3 regions of the Rhizobium sp. LEGMi-198b genome follow, and region 3 is predicted to be linked to each of the others. Evidence: predicted binding sites of a transcription regulator. Region 3 holds the regulator's gene; each other region holds the start of a gene.

Region 1 (6,563 bases), on a different contig from region 3:
ACGCATTGCTGTCCTAGTTGTAACCACGCACAGCGCGGAACGCGCTGACGAGATCGCCGCGGCCATCGAATACACGCCCCGATGTCGCCTTGGTCAAGGCATCAAGCTGCGACTTGTCGGCGTCGCCAAAGGTGATGCCGAAGACCGGCACATGCGGGTTGGTTGCCGTCCACTCGCTCAGAAAATCGCGGCTTGCATCCTCGGACTTTCCATCGGTCATGATGACGATCGCCGGCAGATAGGACGACAGATTTGGGGTATCCTTCATGCGATCAAGCGCTCGGCTTGCGCAGGCGTACATATCGGTACCGCCATCGGCATGCTGCAGCGACACCTTCTCGACAAGGCTCTTCTGTTGCGCCGGGTCGCCCGTCGCCAAAAGGGTCGTCCGCACGCGGCTGTCGAAAGGAATGACCATGATGCGATCCGCCGGCGTCCATTGCGCCAGCACCTTGCCAGTTTCATTTGGATTGAACAGAAACTGCATGGCCGCCTGCAATTGCTGTTCGCCCTTGCCTCCCATCGAACCGGAGAAGTCGAGACAAAGAGCTGTTAGCGAAGGCTTACGCAAAGCGCCCTGATAGAGATCGAGCGCCTGGCGAATCACAGCCGGCTCCGGCATGCGGATCGCCGTTACGAGCCGGGTCGGATCGAAATTCCAATTCGGGTCCGCTTTGGCGGCGACGTCTCCCAACGGAATGCGGCGGCCGGTATCGGCAATACGCTTCTGCACAGGCGCGGAACGCAGATAGGCAACGAGTTCGTTGAAGAAGGTCTCGACCTCAGGACCGCGTCCATGATCGATAAAGCCGATCGGTGAATCCGCAATCGCCACACCGTCGGCCGGATAGATCGCATAGAGCGGCTCCTTGCCCATGCCGACAAGCTTGTCGTTGGTCTCCTTCAGCACCGCTTCGTAATTCCACATGGCATCGTAGAGCACGCCCTTGCCAGCGGAGTCCGTGTAGAGGTCCGCGAGCCAGCCGGAGGACCCGGACGAGCGTTCGACCCCAGCAAGCAACGCCCTGACGGTGCCTTGGAGGTCGGGCTTGTCGAGATCGCCCGGCTCGATAACGGGTTTATTGCCAAGCGCGCTGGAGAGCATAGCCAAATAGGCGCTCGCGCCTGAATTGGACTGGGTTGCCGAGGTCATGAGAAACTTCAGCGAGCCGCTCTTCACTGCCGCCAATATGTCCTTCATAAAGACCGGCTTGCCGATCCAGCCGAGCGCCTGCGCCTTGGATTTGCGCACGCCGAGGATGACCGGTGTCTGTGCCACCGAGGTCAGGGACTTCACCCGGCGTTTGGTGTCGAACATGTCAACCCAGACGCTCGATGCCGGCCAGACCGCGTCCTGCTCGACACCCTCATTGCTTTGCAGCGCAAGGCCGATATCCAGCGTGCCTTCGTAGGTGAAGCTGCAGGTCGCGCTCTTCTGCTTGCAGAATTCTTCGACGATCGGCTGGATAACGGTGTTTTCCGAGCCGGAGACGATCGAGAACTTCGGTCCTGCGCCGGAATTGCAGCCCGTCAGGGCTAGAGCTGCCGTCAGCGCCAGGCCGGTGAGGAGTGTGCGGATCATCATGCCGCTCATCGCGCCTCGATCATCGCTTTCTTGAGATCGATGGTCATTTTCTCCATCTGCTGCTCAGCCTGAGCGCGCTTCCTGCGGCCTTCTTCCTGCACCTTCAGGACACCGTTGATCGTATCGATCAGGTCACGGTTGGCGGCAGCGAGCGTATCGATATCGACGATACCGCGCTGCGACTGCTGTTCGATGGCAATCGCCTGGTCCTTCATCATCTCGGACGCCTGTCGGATCATGTCGTTGGTGGCGTCGGTCACGGTCTTCTGCAGCTCAAGCGCTGATTTCTGCCTCGACAGCCCAAGCAGGATCACCATCTTCTGCCTCCAGGCCGGCACCGTCAGCGCCGACGTCGCCTGCAGGTTCTCGATCAGCGTCTCGTCACCGGCCTGCACGATGCGGATCTGCGGCAATTGCTGAATGCCGAGCTGGCGCGCCTGCTGCAGGTAGAACACCCGCTTCTCCAATCGGTCGAGGGCCTGCAAGCTGTCCTGATAGGTCTGAGCCTCCAGCATACCGCCGCCGGGATTGGCAGCCGCGGCCTCGGCGGCACTTTTCAACTTCGGCAGTTCGACACTGCGAAAACGCTCTGCGAAAGTCTTGCCAGCCTGCACATAGGCGTCGAGCTGCAGGATGGACTGCTTCGTCTCCTCGTGAAGATCGTCGAGAAGTGCGATGTCGCGGCGCAGCGTATCCTTATGCCGGTCGAGCTCGAGGCCAATGCGGTCGATCTGGCCGGCCACATCCTCGAATTCCTCCTTGAAGCGCTCCAGGCGGGCCTTGAACGACGAGAAAATCTTGGAAAGAAAGCCCTCATCCTTCAGCGATGCCGGGTCGAGCTTCTTCGACTTGATGATGATATCGGTCAGCAACTTGCCGACTTCGCCGAGATCCCGATTGCGGACCTCGCGGAGAATCCGGTCGGAATAGTCGGAGACGGACTGCTGGGCGCGGTCGCCGTAAACGGAAATGCCGGCGCGGTCGGTCAGATCGATGGTGTCGCCGATGCGGGCGATTTCCGCCGGATCAGCGGCAACGACCGGCAAAGTGGTGCTTGCGGTCGGGGCGAGATCAGTATTGGCCATAGCTCGTGCTTTCTCGTCTATCAACACGGACCTGGACTGCGGAACATCTGCCGATCATTCTTCAATAACCGGCGCGGCCCGCATGGCCCGCTACAATTTCAGATCGGCACTGCGGAACTGAGACTCACTCACGGGCGTGCCGAATGCTTCCCAGAATAGTGAAGCTTCGGACACAGTTTTATGACGAAGATTTTGCGTTGTGGCTGGGCCCTCCCAAAGCCTATTGGCAGGCCTTGGTGTCGAGTACTTCAAGCTTGGAGAGCTTGCCGGTCAGAACGAAATCACCATAGTCCATGGTGAGGTCGCGGGTGATGCCGTTTTCGTAGAGCTTGAACGACATACGGTAGACCGGGATGGCGTCACCCTTGGACTTGTCGTTGAAATAGGCGACGGTCACCGGCCAGAACGGTGTCTTGGCGAAGATGCCGGCCTTTTCGGCATCGGGGTCATCGGTTGCGGGCGTCGACTGCTTACCGACGACGGTTGTTGCGATCAACGACTTATCCCCATCATCGGAGCCGTCGAAAACCTCGGCCTCGAAGAAATTCCTGCCCAGCTTGGCATTATGGATGATGTCGAGCATATGCTCTGTCGGAAAGCGGCTCTGGATGAGTTCGATCTGCTTCGCTTTTGGCTGGGTCAGATCGACCTTAATGCCCTTCTGATCGTCGGCCGCCGCGCCGCGCACGTCCTTGTCGAGTTGATCGTCCGTATAGGATTTGGTCTCGAAGCGGAAAGTGCGCTTGACGAGATCCTCGAATGTGGTCGTCTGCTGGTCGCTGACGCGCGTTGAATCACCCGTGTCGATCTGTGTGACGAAACGGAAATTGGTGGTGAAACCGGTGCAGTCGGAGCCGTCGAACTCATAGACCATACGGCCAAACATGCCGGCGATGCCCGATCGGTCTGAGGCGTCCTTCAGTTCGAGATCGTAGACGGCGCGATGCGCGATCAACCCAGTCGGACCCGCCGCGGCGGCGGAGGCGCCCAGAGACGCGACGCCTAAACTCGAAACGATAACGGCGGCAAGACTCGAGCGGAACATTCATTATCTCCTGTTGGACTCGCACGCGATGCTATAAGAACGCTTCGGCTAGAGTGAGGCGGCCCGTCATCAATTCGTCATCTCGCTCTGCCTTTTGATTTGGCGTTATCTCGTCCAAGATCGCCTCGCGCCCGGCAAAGGGAATCTAAGCTTGATGCCGGATTTTTGAAGATTTTACAACAAAACGGGAGATGAAAATGTCCGACGCTATCGAGAGCCGTCTGAAGGAGCTTGGCATCGTCCTGCCTCAGGCCGCTGCGCCGGCCGCAAACTATGTACCCTATGTCATCAGCGGCAATCTTCTTTATTTGTCCGGGCAGTTGCCGATGGAAAACGGCAAGCTCGGCGTCACCGGCCTTCTCGGCAAGGATGTCGACGTTGCCGGCGGCCAACGCGCTGCCGAGCTTTGCGCCATCAATATCCTCGCCCAGGCGAAGGCGGCCTTGGATGGCGATCTCGGCCGCATCAAGCGCATCATCAAGCTGAACGGTTTCGTCGCTTCGGTACCCGAATTCGTCGAACAACATCTTGTGATCAACGGCGCCTCCAATCTTCTGGCAAATGTACTTGGCGACGCTGGCAAGCATGCGCGCGCCGCGGTCGGCATGGCGGCGCTGCCGCTGAACGCCGCCGTCGAGATCGATGCCATCATGGAAATCGCATAATGAGCAAGATTGCCTGGCTTACCGAACGTCCTGTCGCCCATCGCGGCTATCACGACATGAACAAGCAGGTTTGGGAAAACACGCTGTCGGCCTTTGGCCGGGCAATCGAGGCGGGTTTTTCCATTGAATGCGATCTGCATTATGCAGCCGACGGCGTTCCGGTCGTCTTTCATGACGACGACCTCCAGCGCGTCTGCAATCTCCCCGGCCAGCTTCGTGACCGTACCTCGGCCGAACTCGGCCTGCTTTCTGTCGGCGGCACCAACGACAAGATCCCGACGCTGAAACAGCTCCTCAAGCTCTGCGATGGCAAGGTACCGCTGGTGCTGGAGCTCAAGGGCCGCGAAGGCGACGACGAGGGCTTTGCAGAATCCGTGCTGGAAGTGCTTGAAGGCTATAAAGGCCCTGTCGCGCTGATGAGCTTCGACCATTGGCTGCTCAAGGATCTGAAGGCGCTTAACGCGCCCTACCCTGTCGGCCTAACGGCGGATGGAAACGAGCCCGAGACATTTTTTAAGCATGACGAAGCCATGCAGCTTGGGCTAGACTTCATCTCGTATTTCTATGGCCACCTGCCCAACCCCTTCATCACGGCGCAGCGCCAGCGCGGCATCCCGGTCATCACCTGGACCGTGCGCGACGAAGCGGCCCGTAAACACACATTCGCCAACGCAGACCAAATGACCTTCGAAGGGTTCGACCCAAGGGAGAGCCCTGCCCTTTCTTCGTAACAGACGAATTTGATGACAGACGAATTATCCATTCGAGTCGAACGTTCCTTCAAAAACATCGCTCCGGAGGGCTGGTCCAAGCTCGCCGGGGCATCGAGAGCGGGTACGGTGTTGCCGTATAATCCGTTTGTCTCGCATGCTTTTCTGTCCTCGCTGGAGGAGTCAGGCTCCGCCACTGATAAAACCGGCTGGCTCGGCAATCACCTGCTGCTCGAAACCGATAGCGGCCAGTTGATCGGCGCCGTGCCCGGCTATCTCAAGAATCACAGCCAGGGTGAATATGTCTTCGATCACGGCTGGGCCGATGCCTTCGAGCGCGCGGGCGGCCGTTATTATCCGAAGCTGCAGTGCTCCATTCCCTTCACGCCGGCAACCGGCCCGCGCCTGCTTGTTGCCGAGGGGCAGGATCGCACTGTGATCCAGCCGGCGCTAGCCGAAAGCCTGAAGGAGGTGACCCGGCAGCTCGGCGTCTCCTCAGCCCACATTACCTTCCTGCCGGAAGAAGAGATTTCCGTCTTCGAAGGCGATGGCTATCTGCATCGTACCGACCAGCAGTTCCACTTCATCAACGATGGTTATGCCAATCATGATGCCTTCCTGGAAACGCTGGCGTCGCGCAAGCGCAAGGCGCTGAAAAAGGAGCGTCGCACCGCCCTTGAAGGCGGCATCAGCATCGACTGGCTGACCGGCAGCGATCTCACCGAGCGGATCTGGGACCAGTTCTTCACCTTCTATATGGATACCGGCAGCCGCAAATGGGGCCGTCCCTATCTCACCCGCAAGTTCTACTCGCTGATCGGCGAGCGGATGGCCGACGACATCCTGCTGGTGATGGCCAAACGCGAGGGCCGCTATATCGCAGGGGCGATCAACTTCATCGGCGGCGAAACGCTCTATGGGCGGCATTGGGGCTGCATCGAAGATCATCCCTTCCTGCACTTTGAAGTCTGCTATCATCAGGCCATCGATTTCGCGCTGGCCAAGGGGCTGAAGCGCGTCGAAGCCGGCGCGCAGGGCGAACACAAGCTCGCCCGCGGCTATCTGCCGGTGATCACGCATTCGGCGCATTATATCGGCCATCAAGGCTTGCGCCGCGCGGTTGCCGACTATCTCAAACATGAGCGCGAGCAAGTGGAGGAGATGAGTGAAATTCTGGCCGAGCACAGCCCCTTCCGCAAAGGCGAGCGGCAAGATATCTAGCTGCTCTGGACAATTGTAATCGGAAGACGAGGAGACCCTGGATGACCAGCCCCGCCTATGACGCCAACAATATTTTCGCGAAGATCCTGAAAGACGAGATCCCGTCCTATCGTGTCTACGAAGATGAACACACGGTCGCCTTCATGGATGTCATGCCACAGGCGCCCGGCCATACGCTGGTGCTGCCGAAGTCCCCTTCGCGGAACCTTCTCGACGCCGATCCCAGCACTTTGCCGCATCTGATTACCACGG
Region 2 (6,563 bases), 110 kb from region 3:
AACCATCTGCTTGCCCAGACGCCGCTGACGCTGGAGCAGGCCAATTACCTGACCGGTATCCGCCAGTCCGGCAACGCCCTGGTGCAGCTCGTCGAAGACCTGCTGGATTTCTCGACGATCGAAGTCGGCCGCTTCCAGCTCCGGCCGCGCACCGAACATCTGCGGCCGCTGCTGGAAGGCGTTGTCGAGATGCTCGCCCATCGCGCCCATGAAAAAGGCATCGAGATCGCCGCGACCGTCGCGGCGGATGTTCCCGAAACCATGGAATTCGATCCTGCCCGGCTGCGTCAGGTGTTGTTCAATGTCATCGGCAACGCCGTGAAGTTCACGCAGACCGGTGGCGTGCTGATCCGCGCCGGCCTTGATGGCGATGACCTGGTGATATCGGTCAGGGATAGCGGCCCGGGAATGACCGAGGAGGAGCAGGCACGCATCTTCGGCGAGTTCGAACAGGCGGGCAATGTGTTGGACAGAAGCGCCGGCACAGGCCTGGGGCTGGCAATCTCCGCCCGCATCCTGCGCGAGTTCGGCGGCACCTTGAGCGTTTCCAGTGCGCGGGGCGAGGGCAGTGAATTCACCGTCCGTTTTCCGATTTCCGTCGTCGCCGCGGAGAACGAGCCGGCTGGGCGCAGCGAACTGCTCAAAGGTTCCCGTGTCCTGCTGCTGGCGCCGGAAGGGGCGGCAAGCACTGCGATTGCCGACACCATCCGCACGCTCGGCGGCCACTGCCGGGTGATCGGTCCCGATGATGTGAAAAACCTGGCGCAGTCTGCGCCTCACGACGCAGGCATGCCGCTCACGGATCTCATCGTCGATCATCGCATGGCGCCCTGGTATTTCCGCGAAGGGACCGAGCTTGCCGCGTCCGGCCTCAGAAAGATCTTTCTGGTCAATCCGGAAGAGCGCAATACGCATCCGCTCGATCTCTTCGATGCCTGGCTCATTCGGCCGCTGCGCGAACAATCGCTGATCGATGTGCTGAGCGGCCGCATGCGCGGCATGGAAAAGCGCGATGTGCTGAACAGCCCGCCCGAGATCAGTCTCGTGACACCGGAGGCGGCAGATGCCGCCCTCAACGTTCTTTTGGGCGAAGACGATCCCGTCAATGCCATGCTGGTGCGCGCCATGCTCGCTAAAGCCGGCCACAGGGTTCGTCTCGTCGAGGATTTCGATAATTTGCTCGCCCGCGCCGAAAACAGCGAGAACCGCCCTGACGTCGTCGTCACCGACCTCACCATGCCAGGCGGCGAGGGCGCGGCGATGCTCGCGCAACTGAGGGCGTTGGAGCGCCGATACGGCCTTTCGCCGCTGCCTGTGATCGTGCTGACCGCCGACAGCCGCGACGCCATCCGTCGCCAGGCCCTGCTTTCCGGGGCCGATGCCGTCATCGTCAAGCCGGTCGATCCCGATCGCCTGATCGCCGAGGTGCAAGGCCTGTCCAAGCAGGCTTTCGGACGCGGCTAGATTGAAAACATGTCCCCGAATCGCGATTCGGCCCTATCCGGCCACGTGATGACGAACTGAGCCAAAAGCCGCTTCGCATCTTTTAAGAGTATCCCCTGGGATACAAGGGCTTTGTCCAAATTCGGTGGTGGAAACAGGCACGGTTCTTGCTTTTCGCAACGCACCATGTCACTTTCCTGTCGCACGAATTTGCTTTATGGCGCCTATATTAACCCGTAGAGGGGGAGTCGCCATGTCCATCGAAATTTTGAATCGCGAAGCTCAGGGCGAAATGGTTCAGTCTTCAAAGGCAACGGTTGCGCCGGTTGCCAGCGATGTGCTCGGACGCATCGGAAATCTAGAAACGCGCCTTGCTCGCACGGCGCGGGAAATTGATGCTGCTCAGGCGGTGCGCTATCGCGTCTTCGTTGAGGAGATGAATGCGCAACTCCCGGCCGATGCCATGCGTCGGCAGCGCGATATCGATAGCTGGGATTCGATCTGCGACCATCTGCTGGTTCTCGACCGCTCGCTGGAAGGCGATTCGGAAGACCAGATCGTCGGCACCTATCGTTTGCTGCGCCAGGACGTGGCGATGGCGAATGGTGGTTTCTATTCTTCCTCCGAATTCGATATCGACGCTCTGCTCGCTCGCCATCCAGAAAAGCGCTTCATGGAACTCGGCCGTTCCTGTGTACTGCCGGAATATCGCACCAAGCGCACGGTCGAACTGCTGTGGCAGGGCAATTGGGCCTATTCTCTGAAACACGGCATGAACGCCATGTTCGGCTGCGCCTCCTTCCCCGGCATCCGTCCGGAGCAGCATGCGCTGGCTCTCTCTTTCCTCTACCACAATGTCATTGCCAAGGATGAATGGGCCGTCAGCGCGCTGCCGTCGCTTGCCCGCACCATGGACCTGATGCCGGTCGAAGCGGTCAATTCCAAGAAGGCGCTGATGGCGCTGCCGCCGCTGATCAAGGGTTACCTGCGTCTCGGTGCCATGGTCGGTTCCACCGCCGTCGTCGATCATGCCTTCAACACGACGGACGTGTTGATCGTCTTGCCGATCGCCAGCATTTCGGACCGCTACGTCAACTATTACGGCGCCGACGCCGGTCGCTTCGCGAGCTGATCGGCGCAAGCCGGGCTGGGCGGGTAACGGCCATCCTCAGGGAATCGCAAAAATATCAATCTCATCCGTAATGCCGCGGAGCGAGACATGGTGGGACTGCGGCTGCAAACCATGGGTCGTCAGCAATTCGCTGGCGCGGGGGTTGTCGAGTACGGACCCTGTGGCGAATATTTCGTGCGAATTGGCGAGATGCTGGACGCGGGAAGCGATGTTGACTGTCTGCCCGAAATAGTCCTGACGCTCGTTCAGGCTGACGGCGATGCACGGTCCCTCGTGAATGCCGATCTTTAGAAGAAGATCGTCGTTGCCGCGCTCCTTGTTAAGGCTGAGCATTGCTTCGCGCATCCGCATTGCCGCCGCCAGCGCTCGGTCCGGGGTTGGAAACGTCGCCATGACCGCATCGCCGATGGTTTTGACCACCGCACCTGCCTCTGCACCAACGATCTCATGCAGAATGCTGAAATGGGTCCTCACCAGATCGAAAGCGGCAAGGTCGCCGACCCTTTCATACAGCGCCGTCGAGCCGCGCAAATCGGTGAACAGAAAAGTGAGGCTGGTGATCTTCAGCCGCTGGTCCACGTCAATCGTGTCCGTACGGTGGATGTCGCGGAAAGTTTGGTTCGAGAGCAATCGCTTGGCGGTGAGGAATGGACGCCGCTGACCCAGCAGGCTGTGAAGCACGTCATTGGCCACGCAGATTGATGGCAGTGTGCGGACCTCCGTGTGGTTTTCCATCAGAATGCGCAGAGGACCGGGTCGTAAGGTAATAGGTTCGCTGTGCCGGTGCATGCGATCGAATACGAGCGTGAGGGTCTGCCGCTCCTTCGATGGTTCGCCTTTCACATCGACGAATTGAGCCGCATGCGTAACCGGCTCGAAGATGATGACGTACTCCGCCGGCAACTGAAGCGATACGACGGCTTTTTCTCCGGCAGGCAGTTCCAGCGCCTCCAGGACGAATTGATCTACTTTCGCCTCGTAACCCTCGTCGGGAAGATCGACGCCGGAACCCCAATAAATCTGCCGAAAATATTCGAAGGGCGGCAATTCGTGCGGATTGTGAGCCTCGATATGGCGCACGCGCGGGCTGACGGTGAAGGTGACTTCGACCATCTCGTCGAGGGTCGGCTCATAGCCGGCAGCGCACAGCGCGCAGCTATAGGTGTCGCTCTGAACGGTTTTCAGCGAGGTATTGGCATCCAGCACTCCGCCGCAGCCGGGGCAAAGAACATTCCAGGAGATCTCGAAGAGGCCGAGGCGAGACGCATGCAGGAAGGCGTTGATGGTCTGCTCTTCATCGAAGCCGTGCTCGGCTGCGAAGGCAAGCGCGTTCACCCGGTTGAGCTTGCGATCGGGCGCGTCACGGACGAGCTGCTCAATAGCGTCGACAATATCTGGCCGCGCTGAATGGCGCAGCACTTCGAAAAGGGACTGGGCTTCACTCATTTCCCTATTTTACACCGAATTGACCCGGCGGCCATTGCCTTTCTCCGACCGCCGGCTCCACTATTCAGCGTAGTTGATTACGATCCTGCCCCATAAGCGGCAATCGCCGCCATGTTGACGATGTCGGAATCCTTTGCCCCCATCGAGGTGATCTGCACCGGCTTGTCGAGGCCGACGAGCAGCGGGCCGATGACGGTGGAACCGCCGAGTTCCTGCAGCATCTTCGTCGAGATCGAGGCCGAGTGGAAGGCGGGCATGACAAGCACGTTGGCGGGACCGGAGAGACGCGAGAAAGGATACTGGGTCTCGATGATCTTGCGGTTCAGCGCCACATCGGCGGCCATTTCGCCGTCGAATTCAAAATTGACATAGCGCTTGTCAAGAATGTTCACCGCCTCGCGCACCCGTTCGGAGCGTTCGCCCGAGGGATGGCCGAAGGTGGAGTAGGCGAGCATCGCGACGCGCGGTTCATAACCCATGCGCCGGGCGAAGCCGGCGGCTTCCTCGGCGATATCGGCGAGTTCCTCCGCAGTCGGCATGTCATGCACGGCGGTGTCGGCGACGATGACGGTGCGGCCGCGGGCAAGCACCAGCGATGCGCCGATGACCCTGTGCCCAGGCTTGGCATCGATGCAGCGGCGCACATCGTCGAGCGCGGTCGAATAATTGCGCGTCACCCCCGTCACCATGCCATCGGCATCGCCGAGCGCCACCATGCAGGCGGCGAAGTGGTTGCGATCATTGTGGATCAGGCGCGTCACATCGCGGTGCAGGTAGCCTTTGCGCTGCAGCCGGGCATAGAGATAGTCGATATAGGCCTCAACACGCTTCGAAATGCGGGCGTTGACGATCTCCAGGCCGGGCCGGTTGAGGTCGATCCCGGCGCGGTCGGCGGTTGCGTGGAGAAGGTCCTCGCGGCCGAGCAGGATGGCGGTGCCGAGCCCCTGGTTGGCATAGGACAAGGCGGCGCGCATGACCTGCTCTTCCTCAGCTTCGGCGAAGACGATCCGCTTTGGATGCCGGCGTACGCGCTCGTAGAGCTGTGCGAGCGTCGAGGCGATCGGGTCGCGCCGGGCCGAAAGTTCGCGGGCATAGGCGGCCATATCCGGCATCGCGCGGCGGGCGACGCCGCTTTCGATCGCGGCTTGCGCGACGGCAACCGGGATCGCCGAGATCAGGCGCGGATCGAAAGGCACAGGGATGATGTATTGCGCCCCGAAGCGCGGCCGCGCGCCCTGATAGGCGGCGACGACATCGTCCGGCACGTCTTCGCGCGCCAGGCTGGCGAGCGCCCTGACGGCGGCGATCTTCATTTCATCGTTGATCGTCGAAGCCCGCACATCGAGCGCGCCGCGGAAGATATAGGGGAAGCCGAGAACGTTGTTGACCTGGTTGGGATAGTCGGAGCGTCCGGTCGCCATGATGGCGTCGTCGCGGATGCGGGCGACTTCCTCCGGCGTGATTTCCGGATCGGGATTGGCCATGGCGAAGATGATCGGCTTGTCGGCCATGGAACGGATCATCTCGGCAGAAAAGGCACCCTTCTGCGACAGGCCGAAAACCACATCGGCGCCCTTCATAGCATCTTCCAGCGTGCGGCTGTCGGTCTTTACCGCATGTGCCGATTTCCACTGGTTCATGCCCTCGCTGCGGCCCTGGTAGATCACGCCCTTCGTGTCGCAGAGCACGATGTTGTCCGGATTGAAGCCCATCGCCTTGATCAGCTCGACGCAGGCGATGGCCGCCGCACCGGCGCCGTTGCAGACGAGCTTGGTGGTCTTGAGGTCGCGGCCGGTCAATTCCAGCGCATTAATCAGGCCGGCGGCGGCGATGATGGCGGTGCCGTGCTGGTCGTCGTGGAAGACGGGAATGTCCATCAGCTCGCGCAAGCGCTGCTCGATGATGAAACAGTCGGGCGCCTTGATATCCTCGAGGTTGATGCCGCCGAAGGAGGGGCCGAGGTAGCGGACGCAGTTGATGAACTCGTCGACATTTTCGGTGTCGATTTCGAGATCGATCGAATCGACATCGGCAAAGCGTTTGAAGAGAACGGACTTGCCTTCCATCACCGGCTTGGAGGCCAGCGCTCCGAGATTGCCGAGGCCGAGAATGGCCGTGCCGTTGGAGATGACCGCCACCATATTGCCGCGAGACGTATAGTCGTAGGCCGTGCCGGGATCGGCGGCGATTGCCTTTACCGGAACGGCGACGCCGGGCGAATAGGCGAGCGAAAGATCGCGCTGCGTCGCCATCGGCTTGGTCGGGTTGATTTCGAGCTTGCCGGGGCGGCCCTGCTTGTGGAAGTCGAGCGCTTCCTGATCGGTGATCCCCGTTCCCGAACGCGACGTGCTGTTGGTGTCAGGCATGTATCCTCCAAACCTCCTGTGGGCGACCGGTCCCTCTTGCCCGATAGCTGTTGTCTTCTATAGCGGCGCGCGGATAGGGTGGCACCTCATTTTTTGGGAAAAACTGCACCTCCGTGAACGAACGAATAATTGCCAGCATCGACGCTTTCTCGACCGCCGAGCTTGCCTCGGAGGAA
Region 3 (6,563 bases):
GCCTTGCGGCGGCATGGGCACTATTGATGTTTTGCACTGCGATGTCAACAAAACTGGCGATTTAGCAGGTGCGGCAGAGCGCCTCTCGATGGATGGCATGTCTTCGACAACTTATATTGCATAAATGCCACTCACGTATAGCAAGTTGGGGAAAACCTCGAAATCGATTCCTCAAGATTCCCGCGACTCTTGTCACGGAGTCAGCCTCACACTAGGTTAAAAACCAATTACTAGACTGCATGCGGCGGAACTAGTCACCACAATTTTAAAGCGTTTCACGCCTCGACCCAATTCGAGGCAATGGTGAGGGATTCTGCCATCAGAAACGCGATAGCGGAGACAGGGCATGAATTGGACAGACGAACGCGTCGAGAAGCTGAAAAAGCTGTGGTCCGAAGGTTTGAGCGCCAGCCAGATCGCGGCACAGCTCGGTGGTGTCAGCCGTAATGCCGTCATCGGCAAAGTGCATCGCTTGAGCCTGCCGGGCCGAGCGAAGGCCGGTGGTGCGGCAACCACAGCTCGAGCGCCGAAGCGCAATACCTCGGCCCCACGCGCGCCGAATTACGCCTCGCGCGTTGCAACCCGCACGGTTACCCGCCAGCAGGGTGCGACGATGCTCAAGGAAGAGGTCGAGATCGATACGGTCAGCGAAGTCGAATATCGTCCGGCCGCCAATGTGGTCGTTCCGATCTCGCGCCGCCTCGGCCTGACGGAGCTCACGGAGCGCACATGCAAGTGGCCGGTCGGCGACCCGCTGAAGGAAGATTTTCACTTCTGCGGCAATGATAGCCCGGACTCTTCGCCCTACTGCACCTACCATCAGCGGCTGGCCTATCAGCCGGTGCATGACCGGCGCCGGGCCGCGCACTGAACCACACCAGCCAAATGAAAAACGGGCCGAAAGGCCCGTTTTCTGTTTCCGCCGCTATGTTGGATGGCCAATCGGGTTGCCCCGATCAGGCCTCCCCCATCAGGCCTCCATGGAATAACCCGCGCCGCGAACGGTGCGGATGACGTCCTGCATGTTGGAGAAATTCAGCGCCTTGCGCAGGCGGCCGACATGCACGTCGACGGTGCGTTCGTCGACATAGATATCATGCCCCCACACGCCGTCGAGCAACTGAGACCGAGAGAAGACGCGGCCGGGGGACGACATCAGGAATTCCAGAAGGCGGAATTCCGTCGGCCCCAACCGCACTTCACGGCTCTTTCGGTGGACGCGATGGGTTTCGCGGTCCAGTTCGATATCGCCGCAGCGCAGTACCGTGGACAGGACCTCCGGGCGGGCTCGGCGCAACATCGCCTTGACGCGGGCCATCAGTTCCGGCGTCGAGAACGGCTTGACGACATAGTCGTCCGCGCCGGTGGAAAGGCCGCGCACGCGCTCGCTTTCCTCGCCGCGAGCGGTGAGCATGATGATCGGCAGGCGCTCCGTCTCCGGCCGCATGCGCAGCCGACGGCAGAGCTCGATGCCGGACACGCCGGGGAGCATCCAATCGAGGATCAGAAGATCGGGGATGCGCTCCTGGAGGCGCAGCTCAGCTTCGTCGCCTCTCAGGATAGTGTCGACCTCGAAGCCCTCGGCCTCGAGATTATAGCGCAGCAGAACGCTTAGCGCTTCCTCGTCTTCTACAACAGCAACTCTCGGAACCATGCGCCTCTGGTCTCCTTCTCTTGGTGTCTACTTTATTCCGTTACCGAACCGACGGTGTTGGCGGTATCGTCCTTCGGGCGCTCGCCTTCGGGCTGGGCACCGGTCGCCATGTAATAGATCGTCTCGGCGATGTTCGTGGCATGGTCGCCGATGCGCTCGATGTTCTTGGCGCAGAAAAGAAGATGCGTGCAGGTGGTGATGTTGCGCGGATCTTCCATCATGTAGGTCAGCATCTCGCGGAAGAGCGAGGTGTACATGGCGTCGATTTCCTCGTCGCGTTCGCGGATCGACACGGCCTTGTCAGGTAAACGGGTCGAGTAGACGTCGAGCACTTCCTTGAGCTGGACGAGCGCCAGTTCGGAGAGGTGTTCGATGCCGCGGGCGAGACGACGCGGAACGCCGGTGCCCTGCACGGCGATGACGCGCTTTGCGGTGTTCTTGCCGAGATCGCCGACGCGCTCCAGATCGGCGGCGATGCGGATGGAGCCCATGATTTCACGCAGGTCCGCAGCCATCGGCTGACGGCGGGCGATGGTGACGATCGCCTTGTCGCCGACTTCGCGCTCGGCGTGGTCGAGAATGACGTCATCGGAGATGACCTTCTGCGCAAGGCTGGCATCGCCGTTTACCAGGGCGCGGACGCTGTCGCTGACCATCTGCTCCGCCAGGCCGCCCATTTCGGAAATGCGGCGCGTCAGGAACTTCAGGTCTTCGTCGTAAGCGGAGAGAATGTGTGTTGAGACCATTTTTTTATCCTCTAGGTGAAAGATGTGAAAGGAACCGCGCGGGGAGCATCATCAGCCAAAACGGCCCATGATGTAATCCTGCGTGCGGTAATCATCGGGATTGGTGAACATCTTATCGGTATCGTTCTCCTCGACCAGATGGCCGAGATGAAACATTGCGGTACGTTGCGAAACGCGGGCTGCCTGCTGCATGGAATGCGTCACGATGACGATCGTGAAGTTTTCCCGCAGCTCATGAATGAGTTCCTCGACTTTGGCGGTGGCGATCGGATCGAGCGCGGAGCACGGCTCGTCCATGAGAATGACCTCGGGACTGACGGCGACGGCGCGGGCGATGCAGAGGCGTTGCTGCTGACCGCCTGAGAGGCTAGTGCCGGCATCATAGAGCCGGTCCTTCACCTCGCCCCACAGCCCGGCCTTCTGCAGACTGGTTTCGACGATATGGTCGAGATCGCTCTTGGACCGATGCAGCCCATGGATACGCGGACCATAGGCCACATTCTCGTAGATCGACTTCGGAAACGGATTGGGCTTCTGAAACACCATGCCGACGCGGGCACGCAGCTCGACGACATCGATTGAGTTGTCGTAGATATCCTGATCGTCGAGCGTGATTTTGCCGGTGACGCGGCAGGTGTCTATCGTATCGTTCATGCGGTTGAGGCAACGCAGGAAGGTGGACTTGCCGCAGCCGGAAGGACCGATCAGCGCGGTGACAGTGTTGGCGCGGATGTTCAGATCCACGTCGAACAGCGCGCGCTTCTCGCCATAATGGACCGAGACGGCCTGACCGATCATCTTGTAGGGGATCGTCATCATCTTCTTGGCCAGTGCTTTTTCGCTCGCGGCTTCCGTCATCATGTTCATTCCATCGCCTCCCGTCACCAGCGCCGCTCAAAGCGACGGCGCAGCAGGATGGCCCCGATGTTCATCGCAACAAGGAAGAAGAGCAGGACGATAATGGCTCCGGAGGTTCTCTCGACAAAGGCGCGCTCAGCTTCGCTCGCCCACATGTAGATTTGCACCGGCAGGGCCGTCGAAGGATCGAGCGGCCCTCTCGGATAGTTGGCGACGAAGGCGACCATGCCGATCAGAAGCAGCGGCGCCGTCTCGCCGAGCGCATGGGCAAGGCCGAGGATCGTACCCGTCAGGATACCCGGCATGGCGAGCGGCAAGACGTGATGGAAAACCATCTGCATGCGCGATGCGCCAAGCCCGAGCGCGGCACTGCGGATCGACGGCGGCACGGCGCGCAATGCCGAGCGCGTGGCGATGATGATCATCGGCAGCGTCATCAGGCTCAGCACCAGCCCGCCGACCAGCGAGGCGGAACGCGGCAGGCCCATGAAGTTGATGAAGACCGAGAGGCCGAGCAGGCCGTAGACGATCGACGGCACCGCGGCGAGATTGTTGATGTTGACCTCGATCAGATCCGTCAACCGGTTCTTCGGCGCGAATTCCTCAAGGTAGATCGAGGCGGCGACGCCGACCGGCAGCGCCAAGACCAGCACGGTCAACATGAGATAGAGCGAGCCGATTAGCGCGACGCCGAGACCCGCGGCCTCCGGGCGACTGGAATTGCCGGACAGGAACAGACCGGTATTAAACGCCTCGTGCAGGGCGCCGGCGGCGGCGAGCTGCCTCATCCAGGCGAGTTGCTGGTCGGAGACCTTGCGGTCCTTTTCGTCCGCCGTCAGGTCGATCTGTCCCTTGTAGGCAGAGTCGATATTGGCACTGGCGAGGAAAGTGACCTTCACCGTCTTTCCGATGACAGAGGGATCGGCCACGACCTTGTCGCGCAATGCAATGCGTGCGCCGTCCGATACCATTTCCATCGCCTGGCGCACGAGCGCCCGATTGGAAGGATCGATGCCCAGCGCCTTCACCACGGCGTCGCGTACCAGCGCCGTATAGTTGGCTGATATCAGGACCTTCGGATCACTGGCCCCCTTGCCTATGGGATCGATGACCTTCTCGGTGAACTCGATCGGCAGGGCGATGGAGGTCTGCACGAAGGCAGTGTAGCCGTTGCGGACAACGGTCGAGACGAGAATAATCAGGAAAACCAGTCCGAAAATGACGGCGGCCATCCCATAGGCACGAAAACGCCGCTCGGCCGCATAACGTCGCTTGATGCCGATATCCCGCCGCGCCGGAGCGCCTGGCGTCAATCCGCGCGACATATTCGGTGCCTGGGAGGATACGACATCGCTCATTCGTATTGCTCCCGGTAGCGGCGGACGACGTAAAGCGCGTAGACATTCAGGCAAAGGGTCAGACAGAACAGCGTTATGCCGAGTGCGAAGGCAACCAGTGTCTGCGGCGATGTGAATTCCGGATCGCCGGTCAACTGACTGACAATCTTCACCGTGACCGTCGTCATCGGCTCAAAAGGATCGAGCTGCATGCGGGCGGCAACGCCGGCGGCCAATACCACGATCATGGTCTCGCCGATCGCCCGTGACGCCGTCATCAGCAGCGCGCCGACGATGCCCGGAAGGGCCGCCGGCAGGAGAACGCGCTTGACCGTTTCCGAGCGCGTGGCGCCAAGGCCGAGCGAGCCGTCCCGCAGCGACCGCGGCACGGCCATGATGATGTCGTCGGACAGAGAGGAGACATAGGGAATGAGCATGACGCCCATGACGAGGCCGGCGGTCAGCACGCTCTGCGCCTCGATGAAATTGGCATAATTGCCGGTCAGCAGGCCATTGAGATCAGCCGAGATATCTCTCAGGAAAGGCCCTACCGTGACGAGCGCAAAGAAGCCATAGACGATGGTCGGAATGCCGGCCAATACTTCGAGCATCGGTTTGGCGACGGAGCGCACGCGCGCCGAGGCATATTCGGCCATGTAGATCGCGGCAAACAACCCGACGGGAACGGCGACCAGCATGGCGACGAAGCCGATATAGAGCGTGCCGGCCAGCAACGGAATGAGGCCGAACGTGCCAGACGTTTGTGAGCCGGCGCCGGTGAAGCGCGGGTCCCAGACGGTACCGAAGAAGAACTCGGCAGCCGGGACCATGTTGAAGAAGCGGGCGGCCTCCGACAGCATCGAAGCGACGATGCCGACCGTCGTCAGCACGGCGATGGAGGAGGCAATGATCAGGCCGCCGAGAATGACCTGTTCCACCCGGTTGCGGGCGCGAAAACGCGGCGCGATGGCACGCAAGCCGTGGATGGCACCGAACACCGAAAGAATGATGGCCGCCACGGACATGACGACATGGCTCACATGCCGCATGCCGTTATATTTATTGGCGGCGTCTATCATATAGCCGGTCGGCCGGATGGCGAGCGGGATGCCTTTCTGCGCTAGGACCAATTGCAGATCAGCCGAGCCGTTGGCGACGTTGGCAAGGTCCCGGTCATCGAGCTGGCGCATGCCATGGGCGATGCTCCGCACTATGCCGTAGGTGAGTTTGAGTTCGGCGGCCGAGAGGGTTTTCACCTCCTCCGGAAAGGATTCGACCACGAAACGGTCGATAACCTGCGGGCTGACCACCAGCCAGGCGCCGATCAACGCCAACGCCGGCAATACCGCCCAGATGGCCGCATAGGCGCCGTGGTATCCAAGCCGCGAATGCATGGCCGAGGATCTGTTGCCCGACAGCGCAGCCGCTCTCGTCCGCCCCAGCACGAAAGCAAAGGCGCCGATGATCGACAGACACAACAGCAGCAGTGACAAACTCATTCCCATTCCCCGGCGAACGCCGGCACGGCGGCAAGCCGCGCCGACGGGCAGTCCTTATGCAATCACATGATCTTCCCGTCCGCGAAATCCTTGCGAATCTGGTCACGCTCGGAATCCGGCGCCGGCACCAGGCCGTATTCGGCAAGCGGGCTGTCCGGTCCGATCATCTGATCGCTCGTGAAGAAGTCGACATATTCCTTCAGGCCCGGAATGACGCCGAGATGCGCCTTCTTGACGTAGAAGAATAGCGGCCGCGACACTGGATAAGTGCCGTCGGCGATGGTTTCGCCCGAGGGCACGATGCCGCTCACCGGCGCGACCTTCAGCTTGTCGGCATTGTTCTGATAGAAGTAGAGGCCGAAGACGCCGATGCCATGCTTGTTGGCATCGATGCGGGCGAGCGTCTCGGGATAATCGCCGTCGATATCGACCGCCGCGCCGTCCTTGCGCACCGCAATGCATTTCTTGG

The links. The regulator PhoB, encoded in region 3, activates phosphate uptake and scavenging genes when phosphate is short. The targets are predictions, from matches to a motif close to TGTCATNNANCTGTCAT.
Region 1: the regulator PhoB is predicted to act here: its motif matches at 2,840-2,856, upstream of ACXHXG_RS27830 (toxic anion resistance protein).
Region 2: the regulator PhoB is predicted to act here: its motif matches at 1,631-1,647, upstream of olsB (l-ornithine N(alpha)-acyltransferase).

The regions. Positions count from the first base shown of each region.
Region 1 covers NZ_JBSYVH010000009.1:34,406-40,968, reverse strand. The annotation lists gene ACXHXG_RS27840 (5-bromo-4-chloroindolyl phosphate hydrolysis family protein) at 1-6, opposite strand, end outside; gene ACXHXG_RS27835 (substrate-binding domain-containing protein) at 14-1,585, opposite strand; gene ACXHXG_RS27830 (toxic anion resistance protein) at 1,591-2,670, opposite strand; gene ACXHXG_RS27825 (cell envelope integrity EipB family protein) at 2,891-3,715, opposite strand; gene ACXHXG_RS27820 (RidA family protein) at 3,913-4,380, shown strand; gene ACXHXG_RS27815 (glycerophosphodiester phosphodiesterase) at 4,380-5,111, shown strand; gene ACXHXG_RS27810 (GNAT family N-acetyltransferase) at 5,124-6,311, shown strand; gene ACXHXG_RS27805 (HIT family protein) at 6,353-6,563, shown strand, end outside.
Region 2 covers NZ_JBSYVH010000001.1:1,060,446-1,067,008, reverse strand. The annotation lists gene ACXHXG_RS05185 (hybrid sensor histidine kinase/response regulator) at 1-1,464, shown strand, start outside; gene olsB (l-ornithine N(alpha)-acyltransferase) at 1,697-2,575, shown strand; gene ACXHXG_RS05175 (adenylate/guanylate cyclase domain-containing protein) at 2,612-4,021, opposite strand; gene ACXHXG_RS05170 (NADP-dependent malic enzyme) at 4,099-6,387, opposite strand.
Region 3 covers NZ_JBSYVH010000001.1:952,238-958,800, forward strand. The annotation lists gene ACXHXG_RS04625 (GcrA family cell cycle regulator) at 347-871, shown strand; gene phoB (phosphate regulon transcriptional regulator PhoB) at 971-1,654, opposite strand; gene phoU (phosphate signaling complex protein PhoU) at 1,687-2,400, opposite strand; gene pstB (phosphate ABC transporter ATP-binding protein PstB) at 2,452-3,267, opposite strand; gene pstA (phosphate ABC transporter permease PstA) at 3,282-4,616, opposite strand; gene pstC (phosphate ABC transporter permease subunit PstC) at 4,613-6,094, opposite strand; gene ACXHXG_RS04655 (substrate-binding domain-containing protein) at 6,157-6,563, opposite strand, start outside.